DNA from 2 places in the Rhizobium sp. BK619 genome. Region 1 is predicted to be linked to the other one. Evidence: predicted binding sites of a transcription regulator. Region 1 holds the regulator's gene; the other holds the start of a gene.
The links. The regulator PhoB, encoded in region 1, activates phosphate uptake and scavenging genes when phosphate is short. The targets are predictions, from matches to a motif close to TGTCATNNANCTGTCAT.

Region 2: FHX14_RS11290 (UDP-2,3-diacylglucosamine diphosphatase) is a predicted target of PhoB. The motif match lies at 2,529-2,545, and genes of this name have one in related genera.

Annotation. Positions count from the first base shown of each region.
Region 1 covers NZ_JACIBH010000023.1:3,711-7,920, reverse strand. The annotation lists gene pstB (phosphate ABC transporter ATP-binding protein PstB) at 1-727, shown strand, start outside; gene phoU (phosphate signaling complex protein PhoU) at 772-1,485, shown strand; gene phoB (phosphate regulon transcriptional regulator PhoB) at 1,620-2,303, shown strand; gene FHX14_RS31645 (GcrA family cell cycle regulator) at 2,581-3,114, opposite strand; gene FHX14_RS31640 (aspartate aminotransferase family protein) at 3,540-4,210, shown strand, end outside.
Region 2 covers NZ_JACIBH010000005.1:202,120-206,329, forward strand. The annotation lists gene dgcA (N-acetyl-D-Glu racemase DgcA) at 1-273, shown strand, start outside; gene FHX14_RS11285 (MFS transporter) at 225-1,442, opposite strand; gene FHX14_RS11290 (UDP-2,3-diacylglucosamine diphosphatase) at 1,655-2,497, opposite strand; gene FHX14_RS11295 (phosphoglycerate mutase family protein) at 2,686-3,435, shown strand; gene FHX14_RS11300 (hypothetical protein) at 3,460-4,050, opposite strand.

The sequences.
Region 1 (4,210 bases):
GGTTTACTACGGTGAAAAGCGCGCGCTTTTTGACGTGAACCTGAACATTCGCGAAAACACCGTAACTGCGCTGATCGGCCCGTCGGGCTGCGGCAAGTCGACCTTCCTGCGGAGCCTGAACCGCATGAACGACACGATCGACGGCTGCCGGGTCACCGGCAAGATCACCCTCGACACCGACGATATCTATGATCCGGATATCGACGTCGTCGAACTTCGCGCCCGCGTCGGCATGGTCTTCCAGAAGCCGAACCCGTTCCCGAAGACGATCTACGAAAACGTCTCCTACGGCCCGCGCATCCATGGCCTGGCCAAGTCGAAGGCCGATCTCGACCAGATCGTCGAGACCAGCCTGCAGCGCGCCGGCCTCTGGAACGAGGTCAAGGACCGCGTGCATGAATCCGGCACCGGCCTGTCGGGCGGCCAGCAGCAGCGCCTCTGCATTGCCCGTGCCGTCGCCGTCAGCCCCGAAGTCATTCTGATGGACGAGCCCTGCTCGGCGCTCGACCCGATCGCCACCGCCAAGGTCGAGGAACTGATCCACGAGCTGCGCGAGAACTATACGATCGTCATCGTCACCCACTCCATGCAGCAGGCCGCGCGCGTCTCGCAGCGCACCGCCATGTTCCACCTCGGCAATCTCGTCGAGGAGAACGACACCGACAAGATGTTCACCAATCCCGACGATCCGCGCACCCAGGACTACATCATGGGTCGCTTCGGCTGATTTTGGCGACACCGAGCCTTCCCGTTATTCGAGGATAAAGCCCCATGGCATCGACACATATTTATTCTGCCTATGATGATGATCTGAAGTTCCTGTCCAGGCGGATTTCCGAAATGGGCGGCCTGGCCGAGCAGATGGTCGCCGAATCCGTCCGGGCGCTGGTCAACGGGGATACTGCGCTCGCCCAGAAGGTTATTTCCGACGACGTGATCCTCGATCACGCCGAGCGCGAAATCGGCGACAAGGCGATCGTCACCATCGCCCGCCGCCAGCCGATGGCCGCGGACCTGCGCGAAATCATGGGTTCGATCCGCATCGCCGCCGATCTCGAACGCGTCGGCGACCTTGGCAAGAACACCGCCAAGCGCGTCATCGCCGTGCAGAGCACCGGGGTTCCCCGCAAGCTCGCCCGCGGCCTCGAGCATCTGTCCGAGCTGGCGCTCGTCCAGCTCAAGGAAGTGCTTGACGTCTACACGACACGCGCCGCCGACAAGGCGAGTGCGATCCGCGAGCGCGACAACGAGATCGACGCGATGTACACCTCGCTGTTCCGCGAGCTCTTGACCTACATGATGGAAGATCCGCGCAACATCACCAGCTGCACGCATCTGCTCTTCTGCGCCAAGAACATCGAGCGCATCGGCGACCACGCCACCAACATCGCCGAGACGATCTATTACATGGCAACCGGCGCGCAGCCGGAAGGCGACCGTCCGAAGGATGACAGCGCCAACACCGTCGGCGCGGTCACGGAATAACCGCGCACCAGCCTATTGCGTGCGCGCCCATGTGGGGCGCGCAAAGAGGTCGCAGCCATTTTTCTGATTTTGCGCAGGATGCATTGCTTAAATCACCCCCGGTTTAAGGATCATGCGCGAGGAGACCAACACGCATGATCCCGAGAGTTGCAGTTGTTGAAGACGAAGAAGCCCTGAGCGTGCTTCTTCGCTACAATCTCGAAGCTGAGGGCTTCGAGGTCGATACCATCCTTCGTGGCGACGAGGCCGAAATCAGGCTTCAGGAGCGCACGCCTGACCTTCTCATCCTCGACTGGATGCTGCCCGGCGTCTCCGGCATCGAGCTTTGCCGGCGCCTGCGCATGCGGCCGGAAACCGAGCGCCTGCCGATCATCATGCTGACGGCGCGCGGCGAAGAGAGCGAGCGCGTCCGCGGGCTTTCGACAGGGGCCGACGATTACGTCGTCAAGCCTTTCTCGACCCCGGAACTCGTCGCCCGCGTCAAGGCGATGCTGCGCCGCGCCCGCCCCGAGGTGCTGTCGACCGTGCTGAAATGCGGCGATATCGAACTCGACCGCGAAACCCATCGCGTCCACCGCAAGAGCCGCGAAGTCCGCCTCGGCCCGACCGAATTCCGCCTGCTGGAATTCCTGATGTCGTCGCCCGGCCGGGTCTTCTCCCGCTCGCAGCTGCTCGACGGCGTCTGGGGCCACGACATCTATGTCGACGAACGCACCGTCGACGTCCATGTCGGCCGCCTGCGCAAGGCGCTGAACTTCTCCAACATGCAGGACGTCATCCGCACCGTCCGCGGCGCCGGTTATTCGATGGAAGCCTGAGGGGATTCTGACAAAGTCGAGCAAGCTCCGCCCCTCACCCTAACCGACCGGGGTCGAGCCACACGTCTCGACCCGTCCTTCGGACCCCCGTAAACGGGGCGAGGGGACGTGCCCTACGAGACGTTGGAGAGGACCGGGAGGTTGCGGCATATCCCCTTCGCCCCGCAAGCGGGGAGAAGGTGCCGGCAGGCGGATGAGGGGCAGCCACACCCAACACACTCACACAAAAAAACGGGCCTTTCAGCCCGTTTTCGCATGTCGACAATGTCTTACCCGCTCAGCTCGCCCGGGCCGCCGCCCGGCGTCGTTCGTTGACCGGCTGGTAGGCGAGTTTCTGATGGTAGCCGCAATAGGGCGAATTGTCGGGGGACTCGCAGCCGCAGAAATGGAAGTCGTCCTTCAGCGGATCGCCGACCGGCCACTTGCAGGTGCGTTCGGTCAGTTCCGTCAGGCCGAGGCGGCGCGAGATCGGCACGACCACGTTGCCCTTCGGCACGTATTCCATTTCCTCGACCGTTTCGATCTCGATCTCTTCCTTCAGCATCGTCGCGCCCTGCTGGCGGGTGACGGTGCGGGTGGTGATCCGCGAGGCGTAGTTCGGTGCGCGCGGCGCCGATGTCGTGCGTTTCGGCGTGCGCGCCGTGGCGGCCGTGCCGCCGGCCTTGGCGCGGCCGGGAAGGCTCAGCCGGTGAACCTTGCCGATCACAGCGTTTCTGCTGACACCGCCAAGTTGCGCCGCGATCTGGCTGGCGCTCAGTCCTTCGGCCCAGAGCTTCTTGAGTTTCTCGACCCGCTCGTCTGTCCAGTTCATGCCCTGTCTCCACCTTTTGCGTTGGTGATGGCAGAATCCCTCACCGTTGTCCCGGAAGCCTCCGAAACAAGAAACGCTTGATCAATTTTGGTGACTAGTTCCGCCGCATGCAGTCTAGTAATTGAACTTTAACCTAGTGTGAGCCTGACTCCGTGACAAGAGTCGCATGAATCCGGATGAATCGAATTCGGAGTTTTCCCCAACTTGCTGCCGCTGCGTGGCATTTCTGCAATATTGCCTGTTGAAGGTCGAAAACACCGCTGTACAAGCTTGCTGCATGCGCTAAGGGCGCAGTTTTGTTGACATTGCAGCGCGAAAAGGAAATAGTACCGCTGGCCGCCGCAAGGCGGCATTTTTGATTTTTCGGGCCTGGTTTTCTTAGCCGGAGTCCTGTGTTTGACAACGTTGATCGGGAGACCCGCGCCATGGCTGAAGCCGCGCCGCTTTATGACACCTATTCTCGTGCCCCGCTGCGGTTCGAGCGAGGCGAGGGCGTATGGCTGATCACCGAAGGCGGCGAGCGATATCTCGATTTCGGCGCCGGCGTCGCCGTCACCTCGGTCGGCCATAGCAACCCGCATGTGGTCGCCGCGCTGAAGGAACAGGCCGACAAGGTCTGGCACCTCTCCAACATCTATGAGATCCCCGGCCAGGAGCGCCTGGCCAAGCGGCTGACGGAAGCGACCTTCGCCGACAAGGTGTTCTTCACCAATTCGGGCGCCGAGGCGCTCGAATGCGCGATCAAGACGGCGCGCCGCTACCAGTTTTCCAAGGGCCATCCCGAGCGCTTCCATATCATCACCTTCGAAGGCGCCTTCCACGGCCGGACGCTGGCGACCATCGCCGCCGGCGGCCAGGAGAAATATCTCGAAGGTTTCGGCCCCAAGGCGCCGGGCTTCGATCAGGTGGCCTTCGGTGATATCGACGCCGTCCGTGCCGCCATCACCGACGCGACGGCCGCAATCCTCATCGAGCCGGTGCAGGGCGAGGGCGGCGTGCGCCCGGCCACGCCTGAGTTCATGAAGGCGCTGCGCCAGATCTGCGACGAAAACGGCCTGCTGCTGATCCTCGACGAGGTTCAGACCGGCGTCGGCCG
Region 2 (4,210 bases), on a different contig from region 1:
GACCGCTATGACGCGATCAACATCAAGCTCGACAAGACAGGCGGGCTGACGGAAGCCCTGGCGATGAAGGCGGAAGCCGAGCGGCTTGGTTTCAGCATCATGATCGGCTGCATGGTCGGCACCTCGCTTGCCATGGCGCCGGCGGTGCTGCTCGCCCAGAATGCCGATTTCGTCGATCTCGACGGCCCGCTGCTGCTTGCCCGCGACCGCGAACCCGGCCTGCGCTACGCCGCCTCCCTGGTCTTTCCGCCCGAAAGCACGCTCTGGGGCTGAAGGTAGTAGGCCAAGATGACGAGGCCGAGGCCGGAGAATGCGACCAGCGCCATGACGTAATAGCTGACGACGCCGAGCCAGGCATAGAGATAACCCGATACCAGGGTCATCAGCGCCATCGCCATGCCGACATAGAAGAAGTAGGCGCCTTGCGCCGAGGATTCCTGGGTCTCCTGCACCGTCGCCATGATCCGCCGCTGCACGCCGGTATGGACGAAGGCATAGGTGAAGCCGTGGAAACATTGCAGCAGGAAAAACCCGGCAAAACCCGCATTCATGGGAAACAGGATCCAGCGGCAGACGCTGACGGCGCAGCCGAAGCGGATCAGCGTCCAGGCGTCGAAGCGCCGGTTGAGACGCTTCGACAGGAAGAACACCGTCACTTCGGAAGCAACGCCGGCGCTCCAGAGCAGGCCGACCTCCGTGCCGGAAAAGCCGAGATGATGCCAGTAGATCGACGAAAACGCGTTGAGCACCGCATGGCTCGACTGCTGGATGGCGACACCGATCAACAGCAGCAGCAAATGCGGCTCGCGCAGTCCGCTGCCGGTGGCGGCCGGAATGTTGATCGGCTGACCGCGCCGCCGCGTCGGCCCGATGCGCGGAGAGAAGATCGCCATGACAACGGTCATGGCAAAGCCGAACACCATGACGTCGAGCACCAATCCACCGCCCCAACGGCTGATCAGCTGGCCACCGACCAGTGTCGAGACGATGAAGGCAATCGAGCCCCAGACGCGCATCGACCCGTAATCGAGCCCCCAGCGGCGCACGCCCGAAATGACGATCGATTCGACGACGGGCACATAGGGCGCGAAGGTGGCGCCCTGCAGCGCATAGACGATCGTCACCGGCCAGAAGCTCGTGGTCCAGAAAAGCGCGATCGCCGTCAGCAGCGACAGGCTGCCTGACCAGAGCAGCACGTCGGCGCGCTCCTTCAGACGGTCGGCGATCATCGCAACGACGGGCGCCACCAGCACGCGCACCACCATCGGTATGGCAAGGATGATGCCGATCTCGTGGTCGCTGAAGCTGTGGGTCGCGAGCCAGACCGGAAAGAACGGCAGAACGATGCCGTTGACGAGCAGCGGTGCGCAATAGGAAAGCGCGCTGAGCAGCCGGAAGCGCGGCGGCGCTCCCTCACCCGGGGAATGTTGAGCGGGAATCATTGGTGGACCTGAAGGAAACTGGTCGTTGTCCTAACACACCACCCAGGAGGCGACTATTGCGAGAAATAGCCACACTGAAACGTTTTAGAAAATAAATAGGGCCTGTCGCCTGACGGTAACGGCTAAATCACTGGGAGCGCGAACGCAGATGCGCCGGCGCCAAAATCAAGCCGCCCTAAATCAGGCGGCTGTAAAATTATGCGGCCCTAAAATCATGCCGCTTGCGGGGCCAGTTCGCCTTCGTCGTGCATTTCAATGGCGGCAAGCGCCGGCACGCTGCTGGCGAGCGCCCGCCAGGTGATCAGTTCGAAAGTGCCATCCTCATGCTCGGCGACCGCCGTGCAGCTTTCCACCCAATCGCCCGTATTGATGTAGCGGATGCCGTCCATGTCCTGGATGATGGCATGATGGATGTGTCCGCAGATGACGCCGTCGGCGCCGTTTTTGCGGGCTTCCTCCGCCACGACGCGCTCGAACTCGCCGATGAAGTTGACGGCATGTTTGACCTGCAGCTTTGCCCAAGCCGAAAACGACCAGTAGGGCATGCCGAGGCGGCGGCGCACGGCCGCGAGCAGCAGGTTGATGCGGATCGCCGTATCGTAGGCCCAGTCGCCGAGGTAGGCGAGCAGACGGGCGTTACGGACGACGACGTCGAATTCATCGCCGTGCAGGATCAGATATTTCTTGCCGTCGGCGCCGTCATGCATCATGCGCTCGACAACCTCGATGCCGCCGAAATGCATGCCCGGGAAGTCGCGCAGAAATTCGTCGTGATTGCCGGGGATATAGACGACGCGCGTGCCCTTGCGCGCCTTGCGCAACAGCTTCTGGACGACGTCGTTGCAGACCTGCGGCCAGTACCAGCTGCGCTTCAGGCGCCAGCCGTCGACGATGTCGCCAACAAGCACGATCGTATCGGCCTCGTGGTGGCGCAGGAAATCCAGGAGGAAATCAGCCTTCGCGGCCTTCGAGCCGAGATGGACATCGGAAATGAAGAGCGTGCGGAAATGTCTGGGTTCCATCATGTCTATCACGAGCTGTCGCTCATGCCCCATCTTTCATCTAGCCTTCCAAAACCAGACTCGTGTTTCAGGAAGATGACAAGCTGGGGAAAAGCCCCGCAAACTCGGTCCCACACAGGCAAGTTGCGTTCCGTCGGCTGCGTCCTCCCGGCAATATTGCCCTCTCCATAAAGCGCGTTCATGATGACGGCGATTCCATATCCGACAATGCGGGATGGCTGATGCGTCTCTTTCTCGTTCGCCACGGCGAATCTCTCGGCAACCTCAACGAACAGGCCTATCGCCAATTCGGCGATCACAACGTGCCGCTGACGCAATGGGGCCATCGCCAGGCGGTGGAAGCCGGCAGCGCCATCGCCTCCTATTTGAAGGCATTGCCGGGCGCGGATTTCGGCAAGCTGCAGATCTGGTACTCGCCATTCCTCAGGACGCGGCAGAGCAAGGATGCCTTGCTGACCGCCTTGCCGGAAAGCTTCGTCGGCGAGATCCGGGAGGATTACCTGCTGCGCGAGCAGGATTTCGGTCTTTTCACCGAAATCTATGACCACGCCGAACAGAAGCAAAAATTTCCCGAAGAGTTCGAAAAATGGGCGAGACTGCGCAGCAACAGCGGCAAGTTCTACGCGCGGCCGCCGGACGGCGAGAGCCGGGCGGATGTAGCCCAGCGCGTGCGCCTCTTCCTCCAGACCGTCATGCGCGACGCCGAAAACAGCAGCCACAACGTGGTGATCGTCGGCCATGGCGTCACCAACCGGGCCGTCGAAATGAATTTTCTGCACCGCCCCGTCGAGTGGTTCGAGCGTTCCGACAACCCGGGAAATGCCGATATCACCCTGATCGAGGGGACTCGCCTGCAAGGATACGCGTCGATCCTGCTGCACCAGGCCGCCGACCGGCAGCCGGGACAGGAAAATGAACTGCGCGAGGCCTATGGCGCCGACGTGAGGATCACGCCGAAGCCTGGCAGATAGGTCTTCCCTTCTCCCGGCAAATTCTTAACGCCCTCCCCAATTTCGGCCCCGGATCTCCTGGAGTCCGCGTTGCAGCACATAGGGGAATTCGTCCCGCGTGACGCCCCAGCCAACGGCGTCCTGTAGCTTGGAAAGAATGAGTTCCACTTTGGCGTAAGCATAGTTGCAGGCGGCGGTGTTTGGCCGCTGGAAATACTCCATGTCTGAGAGGCAATCAATCATATCGTAGTCGGGTCCAAATCGCTTCAACGAGCTTGAAACGTCGTCGACCATCGCATCGATATGCGGTTTTGCGGGGCGTTCGAACCGAAGAGGAGATTTGTCGCCTATGACGTCTTCGACAATTGAACGAACGGCAGCGCTATCTGAGATTTCGATCTTGGGAAGATGGGCTTGGCCCTGTGCGAGGATAATCACCATGGCGCTGGTGCGGCAAGCGGGATGATCGATATTGTCCAAAAGCTTGATAGCCGTTGCGCATCTAAAGAAGGCCTCCCGCTCTGGCGAAAGCTTTTTAACCGCATCGCTCACCCCCCGATTTTCGTCTGCCGCCACGGCATTTGTGACGACAAGAACTATTGAGAGAAAGGCGATGAAAACGGATCGCTGATTCATGCGGAATATTCACCAACCTATCCAAACCCCAATCCCCTTTTATCGCAAATCAACCATCGGAACGCTACTGAAGCCGCATGCGCGGAGGACTTTCAAACTCTTTGATTCCACGACGTCACCCCGCGCCCGAGCACTGTCACTTGAGCGCGGGATGATCAGG